One region of the Bacillus sp. OTU2372 genome, then DNA from elsewhere that is predicted to be linked to it. Evidence: riboswitches for the same ligand, from Rfam matches in the RefSeq annotation. Region 1 holds a riboswitch; each other region holds the start of a gene.
What was found. A riboswitch is a leader RNA that binds a small molecule or an ion and turns the genes downstream of it on or off. The one in region 1 is predicted to bind S-adenosylmethionine.
Positions count from the first base shown of each region.

Region 2: another riboswitch for S-adenosylmethionine. It lies ahead of mmuP (S-methylmethionine permease); the one in region 1 lies ahead of AAHB15_RS11870 (O-acetylhomoserine aminocarboxypropyltransferase/cysteine synthase family protein).
Region 3: another riboswitch for S-adenosylmethionine. It lies ahead of AAHB15_RS05140 (homoserine dehydrogenase); the one in region 1 lies ahead of AAHB15_RS11870 (O-acetylhomoserine aminocarboxypropyltransferase/cysteine synthase family protein).

Region 1 covers NZ_JASATK010000005.1:239,589-244,804, reverse strand. Annotated here, with positions in the region: gene AAHB15_RS11870 (O-acetylhomoserine aminocarboxypropyltransferase/cysteine synthase family protein) at 1-1,290, opposite strand, end outside; SAM riboswitch class I at 1,358-1,458, opposite strand; gene AAHB15_RS11865 (hypothetical protein) at 1,524-1,871, opposite strand; gene AAHB15_RS11860 (nuclease-related domain-containing protein) at 2,127-2,996, shown strand; gene AAHB15_RS11855 (thioredoxin family protein) at 3,483-3,791, opposite strand; gene AAHB15_RS11850 (toprim domain-containing protein) at 3,798-4,154, opposite strand; gene AAHB15_RS11845 (YusG family protein) at 4,286-4,525, opposite strand; gene gcvH (glycine cleavage system protein GcvH) at 4,637-5,020, opposite strand; gene AAHB15_RS11835 (arsenate reductase family protein) at 5,071-5,216, opposite strand, start outside.
Region 2 covers NZ_JASATK010000002.1:552,622-557,837, reverse strand. Annotated here, with positions in the region: gene AAHB15_RS07555 (sucrose-specific PTS transporter subunit IIBC) at 56-1,504, shown strand; gene AAHB15_RS07550 (glycoside hydrolase family 32 protein) at 1,564-3,033, shown strand; gene AAHB15_RS07545 (carbohydrate kinase family protein) at 3,055-4,023, shown strand; SAM riboswitch class I at 4,109-4,212, shown strand; gene mmuP (S-methylmethionine permease) at 4,295-5,216, shown strand, end outside.
Region 3 covers NZ_JASATK010000002.1:26,935-32,150, reverse strand. Annotated here, with positions in the region: gene AAHB15_RS05150 (argininosuccinate synthase) at 1-438, shown strand, start outside; gene argH (argininosuccinate lyase) at 665-2,041, shown strand; SAM riboswitch class I at 2,371-2,480, shown strand; gene AAHB15_RS05140 (homoserine dehydrogenase) at 2,575-3,807, shown strand; gene AAHB15_RS05135 (glycosyltransferase family 2 protein) at 4,001-5,216, shown strand, end outside.

The sequences.
Region 1 (5,216 bases):
TCCTGTCGCAGATTCTATCGCTGTCTCAAGGTCATCCATTAAATCCTCGACATTCTCAATCCCGATGGAGAGACGGATTAAATCTTCTGATACACCGGCAGCCTTAAGTCCTTCGGCATCGAGCTGCTGATGTGTGGTGCTGGCAGGGTGAATAATTAAGCTCTTTGCGTCACCGACGTTGGCAACATGTGCCCAGAGTGTTAAGGAATTGATCAATTTTGCTCCCGCTTCTTTTCCGCCTTTAATACCAAAGACCACCATTGAGCCGGCTCCTTTAGGCAGATACTTTTCCGCTAATTGATAATCTGGATGTGAACTATGACCAGGATAGGATACCCACTCCACCGCCGGATGAGCTAATAAATAATCAACGATTTGCTTGGTATTGGCTACATGCTCCTTCATCCGCACATGAAGCGTTTCTAGCCCTAATGTAAACAGGAAGGCATTTTGCGGACTTAGTGCAGGTCCGAGATCACGTAATAATTGGACGCGCGCTTTTATGATATAGGCAATTGCCCCTAAGGCTTCTGCATAGACAAGGCCATGATAGCTGTCATCCGGGGTGGTGAAGCCTGGGAATCTTGGAGAATTCCAATCAAACTTACCGCCATCGACAATAATGCCGCCAGTTGTGGTTCCGTTGCCTAATAACCATTTAGTTGCCGAGTGAACGACAATATCGGCACCATGTTCGATTGGCCGGCAGAGATATGGTGTGGCAAAGGTATTATCAATAATTAAGGGGACCCCTGCTGCATGGGCAATGTCGGCCACTTTTTCAATATCAAGTACTCGTAAACTTGGATTACCGATGGTTTCTGCGAAGACGGCTTTTGTTTTTTCAGTGATTGCGTTGCGGAAGTTTTCCGGATTTTCTGCATCGACAAATTTTACATTGATTCCGTATTTAGGCAAGGTAACCGCTAATAAATTATAGGTTCCGCCGTAAAGATTGGAAGCAGCGACGATTTCATCGCCTGCTTCGGCGATATTTAAGATCGCGAGTGTAATGGCAGCCATGCCGCTGGCAACGGCGAGTGCTCCTACTCCTCCTTCTAATAGTGCGACGCGGTCTTCAAAAACAGTTGTCGTTGGGTTGTGAATTCTTGTGTATATGTACCCTGGTTCTACTAGACTAAACAGGTTGGCTGCATGTTCTGTATTTTTGAATTGATAGGCATTGTTTTGATAGATTGGGACAGCGCGTGCTCCTGTTACAGGATCTGGTGACAAGCCTCCATGAACACTTAGTGTTTCAAAACGGTACTTTTTTTGATTTTCCGCCATTTTTCCTGTTCCTCCTTTTTATCAAAAAAATGAAAAAACCCCGCTTCCTAGAAGAGGGGGTTAACTCTTCTCATCTTTTGAGCAAGCTGCTCTCTGGAATTGGCACCGTGTTTTATAACCGGTTGCCGGGCTTCAAAGGGCCAGTCCCTCCACCACTCTAGATAAGAATATGCGCTATCAATTGTTGTTAAATATAGATTACTAGAAATTTAATTCCGAGTCAACATATAGGATTATATGACTTTAGCAAGATTTTCATGTGCTTTTGTTAAAAAGAAGATGGATTCTAGGAGCAGCGTTGTTCTTAGGGGGGCGGATACGGTTAGCTGTCCTTTCTTTTCGAGTGTTCGCAGTGTTTCGGTTCCTTCGAAAAGCTGTTTCATTGCGTTGGAGTCTCCCTTAATCTCGTACCATATTGAATCCAGATTGTTTAGTAATGATATTTTTCCATTTTTGATTTCGATTGTAGCAGTTCCCTCTTCACAACAAAATTTTACTTTTATATCGGTATGTCTGATTAAGCTTAGGATATGCCCCTGTAAGGTGAATTTTCCTAAGAATTTTTCTGCCAGTTCGTTCATTTCTACCACTCCGGTCTTTGCGCACGTATTAGTTTACTTATTCAGCATGGAAGGCGGTATTCCTTTGATTATCGCTCGACAATTCTCTGATGAAATGGGCTATTTAAGACGATTTCCCGAGAAATATGTCGAGTCTTCGAAAGTGTTAAAAAATAGTCAAATCTTTGACTTGGGATTCTGGTTAAAATGAAGGTGATACTAGAAAGGATGTGGAGTATGATTTTATAGGATCGCCCAGAACCACTTGAATTAAGAATATTAAAGCTATTAGACGCTAGAACAGAATTAGAAGAAAAGGAAAAAAAATATCTTCATAATAAAGCTAAAGGTTATGAGGGTGAAAAAATGTTTGATTTGTTAACGGGGAAGCTCGAACCTCCAAGTTACCTCTTACATGACTTATTGCTGGAGTCAAACAATAACAAGTTTCAAATTGATACGTTGATGATTAGACAAGACCCCATTCACCTATTCGAGGTAAAAAATTATGAAGGTGATTTTAATTATGAAAATGGCAGGTTTTATTCTCTCGCTATCAAAAAGGAAATTAAGAATCCTCTGCTACAATTAGAACGGTGTGAATCTCTGCTCAGGCAGCTACTTCAAGGCCTTGGGTATCACATGACTATTGAGGCATATGTAATTTTTATTAACCCTAAATTCCACTTATATCAATCCCCTATGAATAAACCCATAATCTATCCAAATCAGCTGCCTGATTTTATGTGTAAATTAAATAGGAAATCATCCACTTTAAATGGACGCCATAAACGTCTAGCTGAGCAATTAGTATCTATGCACCAGACGGAGTCCCCCTATGAAAAGTACTCAAAGTATTCAATTGATATGTTAAAGAAAGGGATTATTTGTGCTGTTTGTCATTCTTTTGATGTTTCTAGTTTTGATAGACATGTGCAGTGTCAGGTATGTGGGCATTGTGAGGGGCTTGACTCTGCGGTTTTAAGAGCTGTAGGGGAAATAAAGTTGCTTTATCCTAATGAGAAAATTACAACTAACTTAGTTTTTGAATGGTGTGAGAGTATTGATTCAAAAAAAACTATTCGGAGGGTTCTAAAACAAAACTTGATCTGTAATGGAAAGACAAAGGGGCTCTTTTACGAATAGCCAGAGGTATGTATGTTTACTGTCGCGAGTTTTTGTTAGAAAAGATAGCTCTTAATTCATTTAATGGGACAATTATTTTTTATTTGGACGGTTGCCTTTTTCTGTTTACCCGTGATGGGCACAATCCCTTTTTATTTTGACCGTTACCACTTCCACTTTACCGTGATGGGCACAATTCCTTTTTATTTTGACCGTTACGGCTTCCGTTTTACCCGTGATGGGCACAATTCCTTTTTATTTTGACTATTACGGCTTCCGTTTTACCCGTGATGGGTACAATTCCTTTTTATTTTGACTATTACGGCTTCCGTTTTACCCGTGATGGGCACAATTCCTTTTTATTTTGACCGTTTCCGCTTCACCGTGATGGGCACAATTCCTTTTTATTTTGACCGTGCCCAACCCTTTGTTACCAGTTGGGGGAAAATTATGTTCCTTCTTCGCCCACAGCCTCATAGAAAAAGCAGATGCGCTCCCCGCATCTGCTCACCCTAGATAAGATTTAATTTTTTCAAGCAAAAATGGAACAGAATGAAACGCATAAATCGTTTCCTGGACCTCACCATTACGAATAATCAACAGGCTTGGTACACTCTCAATTGCAAAATTCTTAGCCAAATCCGGATAAAAATTCAGGTTCATTTTTCCCATTGTAACCTCTACAAGCTCACCCGTGATTTGAAGCATCCGAGACGCTACCTGACAGGTGCCGCATAGAGGGGTATAGAAATATAACAGACCGATTCCCTCACGGTCGAGGAAATCAGCCAATTCAGTTCGATTCCATTCATTCATCACACATTAACTCATTTCTAAATACTCAGCATGTACATCAATATTTGCCCCTAATAGGACCATTGCCAAGTGGTGTTCAGGGGCCGTCGCTACCTCCCGATACATCCGGTCAATATACAAATGCTCCGCATGGGGAAATTCACGTTTAAATCGTTTGCGAAGCTTCTCACCTGAATCATCTGCATCGACAAGGATATAAACATCCTTATCCTCAAGAAACTCAATCAACTCCTCTAGCTTGGAATGACTGATGGTTCCATTTGTACAGATAATCTCCACAGGTTCCTTCACAATATGCTTAACCTTATTTTTATCGGATTTTCCTTCGACAATAAGAACTTTGTCAACATACGAATCATTCATATCCCATCACCTGTAATATAAAGTTGTTTATGTTAACATATTCTAAAATACTGATTTCGTGTACCATCTTGTTAGTAAGTTAACTATAACATGATTGTCCGCTAAGAAATAGGTATTTGCTTGAAATTATGTTAACACCATCCACCATCATCACAGTCGGTATACTTGGCATTCGGCTGTTCAGTTACGGTTACATGCTGATAAATTTTTTGTTGTTCTGCCTCAAAATGATGATCTAATTCCACTTGCATCTGATCAGAAAGCTTTATTTTACCTATTGATGTATTTTCAAGAAACAGTTCAATTTCGCCATTTTTTAATTTTCCAACCACTCGGTCGGTCACATCAATCTTTTGTTGGTTTAATGTCATTTGCTCCACCCTCTTCAATATGGTTTAGGAATAGTCTGTCCCTGCCCGACAAGAAAAGGAGTGGAAATTTAAGAGAAAAAGCACCCATAAGAATAGGTGCTTTGAAAGGGATTAATCTTCTTTAATCATTTCTTCATATTGCTCAGCAGTCATTAGTTTGTCTACTTCGCCTACATTGGAAGGCTCGATAACAATCATCCATGCTTTTTCATATGGAGATTCGTTGACAAACTCAGGGCTGTCACTTAATTCTTCGTTTACTTCCACAACTTTACCGCTGACAGGGGCATAAAGCTCAGAAACGGTTTTGACTGATTCAACACTTCCAAATGGTTCGTCAGCTGTTATTTCAGCACCAACTTCTGGAAGTTCTACGAAAACGATATCTCCTAATTCATGCTGTGCAAAGGCAGTGATCCCGACGCGGACCTTTTCCCCTTCTACCTTTACCCATTCATGTTCTTCAGAATAACGTAATTCCTTTGGTGTACTCATATGCAAAATCCCTCCTGGTTTTTATATAAAAATTCACCTTCAATTAGAAGCTAGAGCCAATTTTTTTCAAACTCTTCTTCTTTAAAACCAACGGTAACGAGTTCGCCATCCGTCAATATCGGCCTTTTGATTAACATCCCATCAGATGCAAGCAAATCGAGCAATTCGTCCTCAGTTGCCGTCTTCATTTTATCTT
Region 2 (5,216 bases), on a different contig from region 1:
TACAACAAGGTGATTCTAAAAGATACCCAGAAACCATAAAAAAGGAGAATGAATCATGAACCACAAGGAAGTTGCACAAGCGATTTTGGATGCAATTGGCGGTAAAGAAAATGTCTCAGCTGCAGCACATTGTGCTACCCGGCTGCGTTTAGTTTTACATGACGAAGAAAAGGTGGACCAAGCTGCATTAGATGCAATTGATACCGTAAAAGGAACATTTTCTACAGCTGGACAATTCCAAATCATCTTAGGTTCTGGAATTGTTAATGAAGTATATAAACCATTTGTAAACCTTGCAGGGATTAACGAGATGTCAACAAGTCAGGTGAAAAATGCAGGAGCGAAAAAGCAAAATCCTCTTTTACAGTTAGTTAAATTACTTTCTGATATTTTTGTTCCGATTATTCCAGCCATCGTTGCGGGCGGTTTATTAATGGGACTGAATAACTTATTAACGGCTAAAGATTTATTTATGGAAGGGAAATCCTTGATTGATGCGAATCCGGGTATCGCTGACTTAGCTGCGATGATTAATACGTTTGCAAATGCGGCGTTTGTATTCTTGCCAGTATTAATAGGGTTTTCGGCAACCAAAAGATTCGGAGGAAATGCCTATTTAGGTGCAGCCCTTGGGATGATTTTGGTTCATCCAGATCTGTTAAATGCCTATAGCTACGGAGCCGCTTTAGTCGATCACAAAGTACCAGTTTGGCACATACTTGGTTTTGATATTGAAAAGGTAGGCTATCAAGGAACGGTGCTGCCCGTTTTGGCTGCTTCTTTTATTCTAGCAAAAATAGAAATTAGTTTACGTAAAGTCATTCCATCTGCTTTGGATAATCTGTTAACACCACTATTATCGATTTTGGTAACGGGAGTTTTAACGTTTACCCTTGTAGGTCCGTTTATGAGAACAGCTGGTAACCTTTTCACAGACGGCCTTGTTTGGTTATATGATACGACGGGATTTATCGGCGGTGCTCTATTAGGATTGTTCTATGCCCCAATCGTCATAACAGGTATGCATCAAAGCTTTGTTGCGGTTGAAACACAATTAATCTCTGATATTGCAAAAACGGGTGGCTCATTCCTATTCCCAATAGCAGCTATGTCAAACGTTGCTCAAGGTGCAGCAACTCTTGCTGTGTTGCTTGTGACGAAAGATAAAAAGCTGAAGAGTCTTGCTTCTGCTTCCGGTATTTCCGCACTATTAGGAATTACAGAGCCAGCGATGTTCGGTATTAATTTAAAGCTAAAATATCCATTTATAGGAGCAATTATTGGATCTAGTGTTGCATCAGGGTTTATCACTTTCTTTAAAGTGAAAGCTGTTGCATTGGGAGCGGCCGGCCTGCCAGGAATCATTTCAATCAAGCCGGGATCCATTCTTTCTTATGTAATTGGAATGGCTATTTCAATTGTAGTAGCTTTCGCCGTTACTTTTGTGCTAGCTAAGCGTGATTCTAGAAAAAGTACTTCGGCCAATGAGAAACAAGCAGCATAATCAATAACAAAGGGGGGAATCAGGTGATTCTCCTTTCTTGCATAAGGAGTTAGACAAACATGATATGGACAAAAGAGCAGCGATATCGCCGGATAGAAGAAGCAAGCAAAGAAGAAATCTTGAAATTGCAATCAGAAGTTGAGGGATGCCAATGGCGGCAAACTTTTCACATACAGCCAGAAACAGGTTTATTAAATGATCCCAATGGTTTTTCTTATTATAATGGAGAATATCACTTGTTTTATCAATGGTTTCCGCTAGGACCCGTGCACGGACTAAAATATTGGTATCACACTAAATCAAAGGATCTGGTTCATTGGGAAAATGCCGGAATCGGAATTGAACCCTCAAGTAAGTTCGATCGTCATGGGGCTTATTCCGGAAGTGCGATTGAGCATGAGGGGAAACTGCATTTCCTTTATACAGGCAATACTCGTGATGAGAACTGGGTGCGACATCCCTATCAATGCCTAGCCTTTATGGATGTGAATGGAAAAATAAATAAGTTAGAACAACCCGTGATAGATCATGTACCATATGGCTATACAGACCACTTCCGTGACCCTAAAGTTTGGAAAGCAGGAAATGAATACTATGCTGTCATTGGTGCGCAGCGGGAAAATGAAACAGGCTGTGTTGTGCTGTATCGTTCTCTAGATTTGCAGAATTGGAATTTCGAAGGGGAATTGCGAACCAGCCTGTCAAGTTTCGGCTATATGTGGGAATGCCCGGACTATTTTGAATTGCAGGACCAAGGTGTCTTAATTTTTTCTCCTCAAGGGCTGAACCCTAATGGCGATATGTTTCAAAATATTTATCAATCTGGTTATGTTCTTGGCGAACCACTTGATGTAAGAACACGAACCCTGACACATGGCTCCTTTCAGGAACTGGATAGAGGTTTTGATTTTTATGCACCACAAACGATGTTGGAGCCAGATGGCCGTAGGATTTTAGTAGGTTGGATGGGGCTTCCGGAAATGGACTACCCGACAGACAAAAATGGCTGGGCTCATTGTTTGACGCTGCCTAGAGAATTATCGATCCGTGGAAGCAAGCTCATTCAGCAGCCAGTTAAAGAGCTTCAGGGGCTTCGTAAACAGCAGCATAAAATAAAAGATGTCCTCTTTGATGAGAAGAAGGTTTACGAGCATTTTAATGGGACTTCTTTTGAGATGATCTGTGAATTTGAGAACTTTGATGCAGAGGTATTCGGTGTTGAATTCAGAGCGGGTACAAAGGAAAAAACAATTCTTAAATATGATGCGCTCCAGAAAAAGGTCATATTAGACCGTACTTTCTCAGGAGAACCAGTTGGAGAACAGTATGGAACTGAGAGGAAATGCTCTGTGGATGGATCTAAAATAAAGCTTCATCTTTTTGCGGATATCTCTTCTGTTGAGATTTTTATAAATGATGGTGAAGAGGTATTTACCAGCAGGATTTTCCCGGGTGCGGATAGCAAGGAGGTACGTTTTTTTGCAGAAGGCGGAAGGGCATTATTTCAAGCAAGCAAATGGGACATTTAGTAGGAGCATGAGGTGTAGATGATGAGAACTATGTATTCAATTGGTGAGGTACTGATCGATTTTATTCCCCTTCAAAAGGGAAAAGCGCTAAAAGATGTGGTAGAGTTTGAGCGGGCTCCTGGTGGCGCACCGGCAAATGTCGCAGCCGCAGTAGCGAAATACGGAGGAAGGGCATCGATGATTACCAAATTAGGTAATGATGCGTTTGGTGATTTTCTTTTAGAGCAGCTTCAGCAGGCAGGGGTGATGACGGATAATATATCAAGAACAAGTGAGGCGAATACAGGGCTTGCCTTCGTATCATTACGAGCTGATGGAGAGAGGGACTTTTCTTTTTATCGCAAACCTTCTGCGGACCTGTTGCTGCATGAAAGTGAAATAGAGGAGAATTGGTTTGAAGAGGGTGATATTCTCCATTTCTGTTCAGTAGATTTAGTGGAAAGTCCGATGAAGCAGGCCCATGTAAAGGCAATTCGTTTAGCAAAGGATAAGGGCAGTATAATCAGTTTTGACCCCAATGTCCGTCTGCCTCTATGGGAACATCCTGAAGCTTGCAGAAATACAATTTTAGAATTTATTCCAAATGCACACCTTGTGAAAATATCAGATGAAGAGCTAGAATTCATTACTGGAATTGATGAGGTAGATCGAGCGATTCAATCGTTATTTGTTGGGGATGTTAAAGCCGTTATTTTCACCAAAGGTTCCCAAGGTGCAGAACTATATGTAAAAGGCCAACAATTTCAATCAAGCGGGTTTGCAGTTGATGTGCAGGATACCACTGGAGCTGGAGATGCTTTCATTGGCGGTTTTTTATACAAGCTTTTAGAAACAAACGTTAGACAACAAAATCTTGAAGAAGTTCTTCATAAATACCATCAAGAAATCCTTACGTACGCCAATGCAAGTGGAGCTCTTACCACCACAGGAAAAGGGGCGATTTCCTCCCTTCCAACAAAGGAGGAAATCATTCAATTACTGCAAAATTAGGATTTAGTAAAACGTAATATATTAGTTAAAAGTATAGAAATTGATTGACATTATTTCCATAGATTGATAAGGTTGTAAAAAAATATTCTTATCCAGAGAGGTGGAGGGACTGGCCCGATGAAACCTCAGCAACAGGTCTACAAAGATACTGTGCTAATTCCTGCGGGTGAAGACCCTGATAGATGAGAGCTTCCGTTTTTATTTGTCAGCAGCGCACTCTTTTCGAGTGCGTTTTTTGCTTTTTCTGGATAGTAGCATAAGGAGTGTAGGAATGGAGAATAAAAACAAGCAAGTATTTCAAAGAAAAATGCAGACACGTCATTTAGTGATGCTGTCGCTTGGAGGGGTGATTGGTACTGGACTATTTTTAAGTACGGGTTACACCATTCAACAAGCGGGTCCGTTTGGTACCATACTTTCCTATCTGATTGGAGCCCTGGTAGTTTACCTTGTAATGTTATGTCTAGGGGAGCTCTCCGTACATATGCCAGAAACGGGAGCCTTCCATAGCTATGCAGCTAAATATATCGGGCCCGGGACGGGATATACAGTTGCCTGGTTGTATTGGCTGACTTGGACGGTTGCTTTAGGTTCTGAATTCACAGCTGCAGGATTACTGATGCAGAGGTGGTTTCCATTCATCGGTGTTTGGGTCTGGAGTGCTTTCTTTGCCATTTTGATTTTTGTATTAAATGTACTGACCGTCAAGTTTTTCGCTGAATCTGAATTTTGGTTTTCTTCGATCAAGGTAATTGCTATTATCCTATTTATTGTTTTAGGTGCTGCCGCTTTGGCAGGCATTCTTCCGATGACTCATTCGAATTCAGAACCCTTCTTTTCTAATTTTACAAGCGCAGGTTTATTTCCCCATGGTGCTACAGGCATTTTAATGACCATGCTTGCGGTTAATTTTGCTTTCTCAGGAACGGAATTAATTGGTATTGCAGCAGGGGAAACAGAAAACCCAGAAAAAACAATACCGAAGGCCATTCGTACCACCTTGTGGAGATTAATTATCTTTTTTGTGGGAACAATTGTTATTTTATCAGCGTTATTGCCTATGTCTGACGCAGGAGTATTAGAGAGTCCATTTGTAGCAGTATTAGAAAGAATTGGAGTACCATATGCTGCAGACATTATGAACTTTGTTATCCTTACGGCCATTCTATCAGCAGCTAACTCAGGGCTCTATG
Region 3 (5,216 bases), on a different contig from region 1:
ATTGAAAATAGATTAGTAGGGATTAAATCTAGAGAAGTGTACGAAAACCCTGCTGCATTAATTTTAATTAATGCTCATAAGGAATTAGAGTTTTTAACGCTAACTCGTGAGGTTACCCAATTTAAGACACAGGTTGAACAGCAAATGGCGAAGATTATTTATGAAGGTCTTTGGTACTCACCGATTAAACCAGCACTTGATGCTTTTATTGATGAGACACAAAAGGTAGTTTCTGGTACAATCCGTGTTAAATTGTTTAAAGGAACTCATACAGTGGTTGGACGTAAATCACCACACAGCCTTTACAATGAAGAATTAGCAACCTATGCTAAAGGAGATGCTTTTGATCATAATGCCGCTGTTGGCTTTATCAAGCTTTGGGGGCTGCCAACTAAGGTGTATTCTGAAGTAAATAACAAAGAAACGATTTTAAAATAATAATCCGGATTGCCCTCGAATCCATTTTCGGGGGCTCTCTTCTTTATTTGTAGATAAGATAATATAGAAATTGACTTTGAGAATTGTCTAGCTCCAGCGCCTAGCCCCTCGAGGTCACAAGTCAATCCGTCCAAAAGGTTAAAAAGCAACCTTTCGGCCGGCTTGTCTTGTGCTTGTCGGGGCTGACCAAGGCGCTTGCGCTTTTCTTATTTAAGGAGGAACAGTAATGTCGAAGTTATGGGGCGGCCGTTTTACGAAAGAAACCAATAAGCTCGTTGAAGAATTTACAGCATCAATTTCCTTTGATCAAAAGTTAGCGAAAGAAGATATTGCCGGAAGTATGGCGCATGTTCAAATGCTGGGAGAATGCGGGATTATTCCGATGGAAGATGCTAGTAAAATAAAGGACGGCCTTCTTGCTATAAAGAAAATGGTGGATGCTAACGAAGTTGAGTTTTTAGTTGAAGATGAAGATATTCATATGAATATTGAAAAGCTCTTAATTGAAAAAATCGGACCTGTAGGCGGCAAGCTTCATACAGGGCGCAGCCGCAATGACCAAGTAGCTACTGATATGCATCTATACTTAAGAACTAAAACGACTGAACTAATTAAGTTAATTGAAGATGTCCAACAGGCATTAATTGGGCAGGCAAAAGAGAACATTCACACATTAATTCCAGGGTACACACACTTGCAGCGGGCCCAGCCAGTTTCCTTTGCACATCACCTAATGGCTTATTTTTGGATGTTTGAACGTGATAAAGAGAGACTTATGGATTCACTTAAACGAGTTAATTGGCTGCCACTAGGTTCCGGAGCACTAGCAGGGACAACATTTCCAATCAATCGTGAACGAGTCGCAGAAATATTAGGCTTTGAAACCATATATCCAAATAGTATGGATGCAGTGAGTGACCGTGATTTTATTTTGGAATTTTTATCGATTGGGTCTATTATTATGACACATATTTCAAGATTTTCTGAGGAATTAGTCATTTGGTCCAGCCAAGAATTCCAGTTTGTTGAACTTGATGATTCATTCTGTACAGGTTCAAGTATCATGCCTCAAAAGAAAAACCCGGATGTACCAGAATTACTTCGTGGTAAAACAGGAAGGGCTTACGGCAACTTAATTGGATTGTTAACCGTACTTAAAGGCTTGCCGCTTGCTTATAATAAAGATTTACAAGAAGATAAAGAAGGCATGTTTGATACGGTAGAGACTCTTGAAGGGTCATTAAAGCTGTTAGCTCCAATGATTGAGTCGATGACTGTCAACAAAGATGTGATGCGAAAGGCGATCAATAATGATTTTTCCAATGCAACGGATATTGCTGATTATTTGGTTAGAAAGGGCTTGCCATTCCGTGAGGCACACGAAGTGATTGGGAAAATAGTCTTATATTCAATTCAAGCCAATAAGTTTTTACTTGATTTAAGTTTTGAAGAATATCAAAGCTTTAGTCCTTTATTTGAAGAAGATATATACAAGGTATTGGCTCCTGAGCATGTAGTCGCGGTTAGAAACAGCTTTGGCGGCACCGCCCCAGAACAAGTGGAAAATCAAATACGCCTTGCACAGGGAAAACTTCAAAGATAACCATGATAATTTTAAGGCTCGCCAAACGGCGGGTTTTTATTTTCGTTTAGGAAATTATAAAATTTTCGCTTTTGGATAACTGTTAATAAAAGGACTCTCAACGTCCAGCTCCAGCGCCTAGCCCCTCGATGGTCTACAGCCACTCAGGGAATGAAGGCAAAGAACGCCTTCTTTCCCTGAGCTTCTTATGCTTGTCGGGGCTGTTCAAGGCGCTTGTGCTTTTGTTCATCAAATAATCGAATTAAAAGAATATATTGACATTTAATAATAATTAAACTAGAATATTTTTTATAACTTAACTTGGTAATTTAAATGAAAATAAAATATAACTCTTATCCAGAGAGGCGGAGGGACTAGGCCCGATGAAGCCCGGCAACCATCAAGGTATTCCTTGAAAAGGTGCTAATTCCTGCAGGTTATTTAGCCTGAAAGATAAGAGGAGGAATTAGCCCTCTTCTTATAAGAGGGCTTTTCTTCATTTATTAGAAAAACTGATAAAGATCATGCAAATATAATAAGAAGGGTGGATCAACATGTCTGTAATTAAAGTGGCAATCCTCGGGTTTGGGACTGTTGGTGAAGGGTTTTATCGAACGATTCAATCACATGCGGAAGAACTGACAGCCGTTTTAGGCAAGAAGGTAGAGGTGGCTGCCATACTAATCAAGAACAAGCAAAAGGAGCGGGACATTAACAAAGATGTATTAGTTACAACAGAATTTACGGATATACTAAATTTGCCACAGCTTGATGTTGTTGTCGAAGCCATTGTTGATAAAGACCCAACATACATATTTTTAAAGAAAGCCATTGAGCGTGGCTGTCATATTATTACAGCAAATAAGGAAATGTTCGCACACTATGGACAAGAACTGCTTGAACTTGCAAAAGAGCATCATGTCTCTGTTGGATATGAAGCCACTGTAGCTGGAGGAATTCCGGTTATTCAAACATTAAGACAATTATTAAATGTAAATCGTGTTCAGCAAGTTCAAGGTATTTTAAATGGAACATCGAATTTCATTTTAACGGAAATGCGAGAGAAGAAGCTTTCTTTTGCCCAAGCTTTACGAGCAGCACAAGAAAACGGCTTTGCTGAGGCCAACCCGACAAATGATGTAGAAGGCTTTGATGCCTTTTATAAAGCCATGATTTTAAGCAGACTTGCCTTTGGTGAAGAACCAAATTGGCATGCAGTTGAAAGGGTAGGGATTACTTCAATCACAAGAGAATTAATCGACACTGCCGAAAGGCTTGGACTTAGGTTTAAACATATTGCCAGTATAAGCAAATCGAGTCATCAACTAAAGGTATCTGTTAAACCAGTCCTTGTTGGAAATGAGCATCCTTTATATCATGTCGAAGGGGTTCAGAATGCAGTAAACATTTCTTCGGATATTGTCGGTCAAATAACACTACAAGGACCAGGTGCAGGGATGTATCCCACAGCAAGTGCGGTTATTGAAGATTTAGTCTACGTCTGTCAGAACCGGCCTGAAAGCCAAGGGCTCTTATCAACAAGTGAAACCAATACCGCTATTTCCGACCTTGAGCAAAAAGAAGAAAATTGGTTATTAGCTGGATTGTTTAATAATGCAATTGACCCTTCGATTAAATTGATTGAACATGTTGAAGATGGAACATGGATTGCAAAAGGGAAAAAGGGAGAAATTGAGGCGCTCTCGACACAAAATAATGAACTTATTTTTTTTCCGATTATAGGAGAATATGAAAAAGAGCAAATATCGGCAAGAGTAGCTTTATAGAATAATTAAACATTATCACCTTTATACAAAAAGAGCCCACGGCTCTTTTTTTTTTACCATTTACATTCGTGTTAACAAAAAAGTGCACAGAAACCATTAAATTAGGTATAAGTTTAGTCAGATACGATTGTCCCTCATATCCTATAAAGACCAAATGGACTAGTATAATCTAAAAGGAAGTGAAGAGGTCCGTATGACAGCAAAGTCTATAACGAATAGAAGTAATCCATTGTTCTCTGATTCCTTGGAACAGGAAAGATTAAGAGACGGCACTGGTGAAAAAAGCTGGGGCGGCGAATTTAAGTGGTCAAAAAGTATAAGAAAACGAAAAAACGATACTGACCAAATTTCAGAAAAAGGTACAAGTAAAATCTCACAGGATGATACGAATCATGAGATTGAAGTCAGTATTATCATTCCATCACAAAATAAGTATCCACTAAATTTATTTACCCTTTACTCCCTCGAGTATCAAACCTTTAACACTAGAAAGATGGAAGTAATCTTTATTAACGATGCATCTACTGATCAAACAGAAGAAGCATTAAAAAACTACCATCCTCCCTTTCAGTTTAATTATATTCGCAACACAAAAAAACTCGGTAGAGCTAGGGTTAGAAATTTAGGCATTCAAGCTGCAAGGGGGAGCATTCTTATTTTCCTTGATGCAGAAATGATTACTGAACCTGACTTTGTCGCGAATCACTTTAACTATCACCAAAATTCCCAAAATCTTATTGTAACAGGGGCAATGTATGCAAAAGCGTTATATTCATGTATTTTCCCAGAATTCTCCGACCGAATCATGAAAAAGCTCGAAAACTTAGCAAAAAAGAATCAAAAAATATATGAGAGATTCCAAGATTGTAAATTTCCTCTTGAAACGTCGTATCCACTAATCGAAAAAGACGATATAGTTCAGGGAACCTTCAAAGAAATATCGTATCGTGCGTACCCATGGTTTCAAGGAATCATCAGTAATTTCAACGAAGAATTAGAAGGGTTCATGTTTCCATGGATGGCATTTCTAACAGGGAATATGTCCATACGGAAGGAGCTTATAATTCAGGCCGGGATGTTTGATGAAGAGTTTTACCATTACGGTTATGAGGATTGGGAATTAGGATACAGATTACATCAAATGGGTGCAAAATATATAGTAAGCAATAAATTGACCACATACCACCAAGAGCATCCTGTTGGGGAGGCAAAGTGGAAAGAGGCAGTAGGAAACTTTGGTTTATTCTGTTTAAAACACCATGAAGTAGATGTGTTAATTTTAGCGTTAGAGATTGCTAGAATGACAGATATGCTAACCATGAATAATGTTTTAAAGGAATATAAACTGCTTCTACAAACAAATCCAGAACAATTTCAACGCTTCAGAGAAAAATTCATTGCTATCCTTG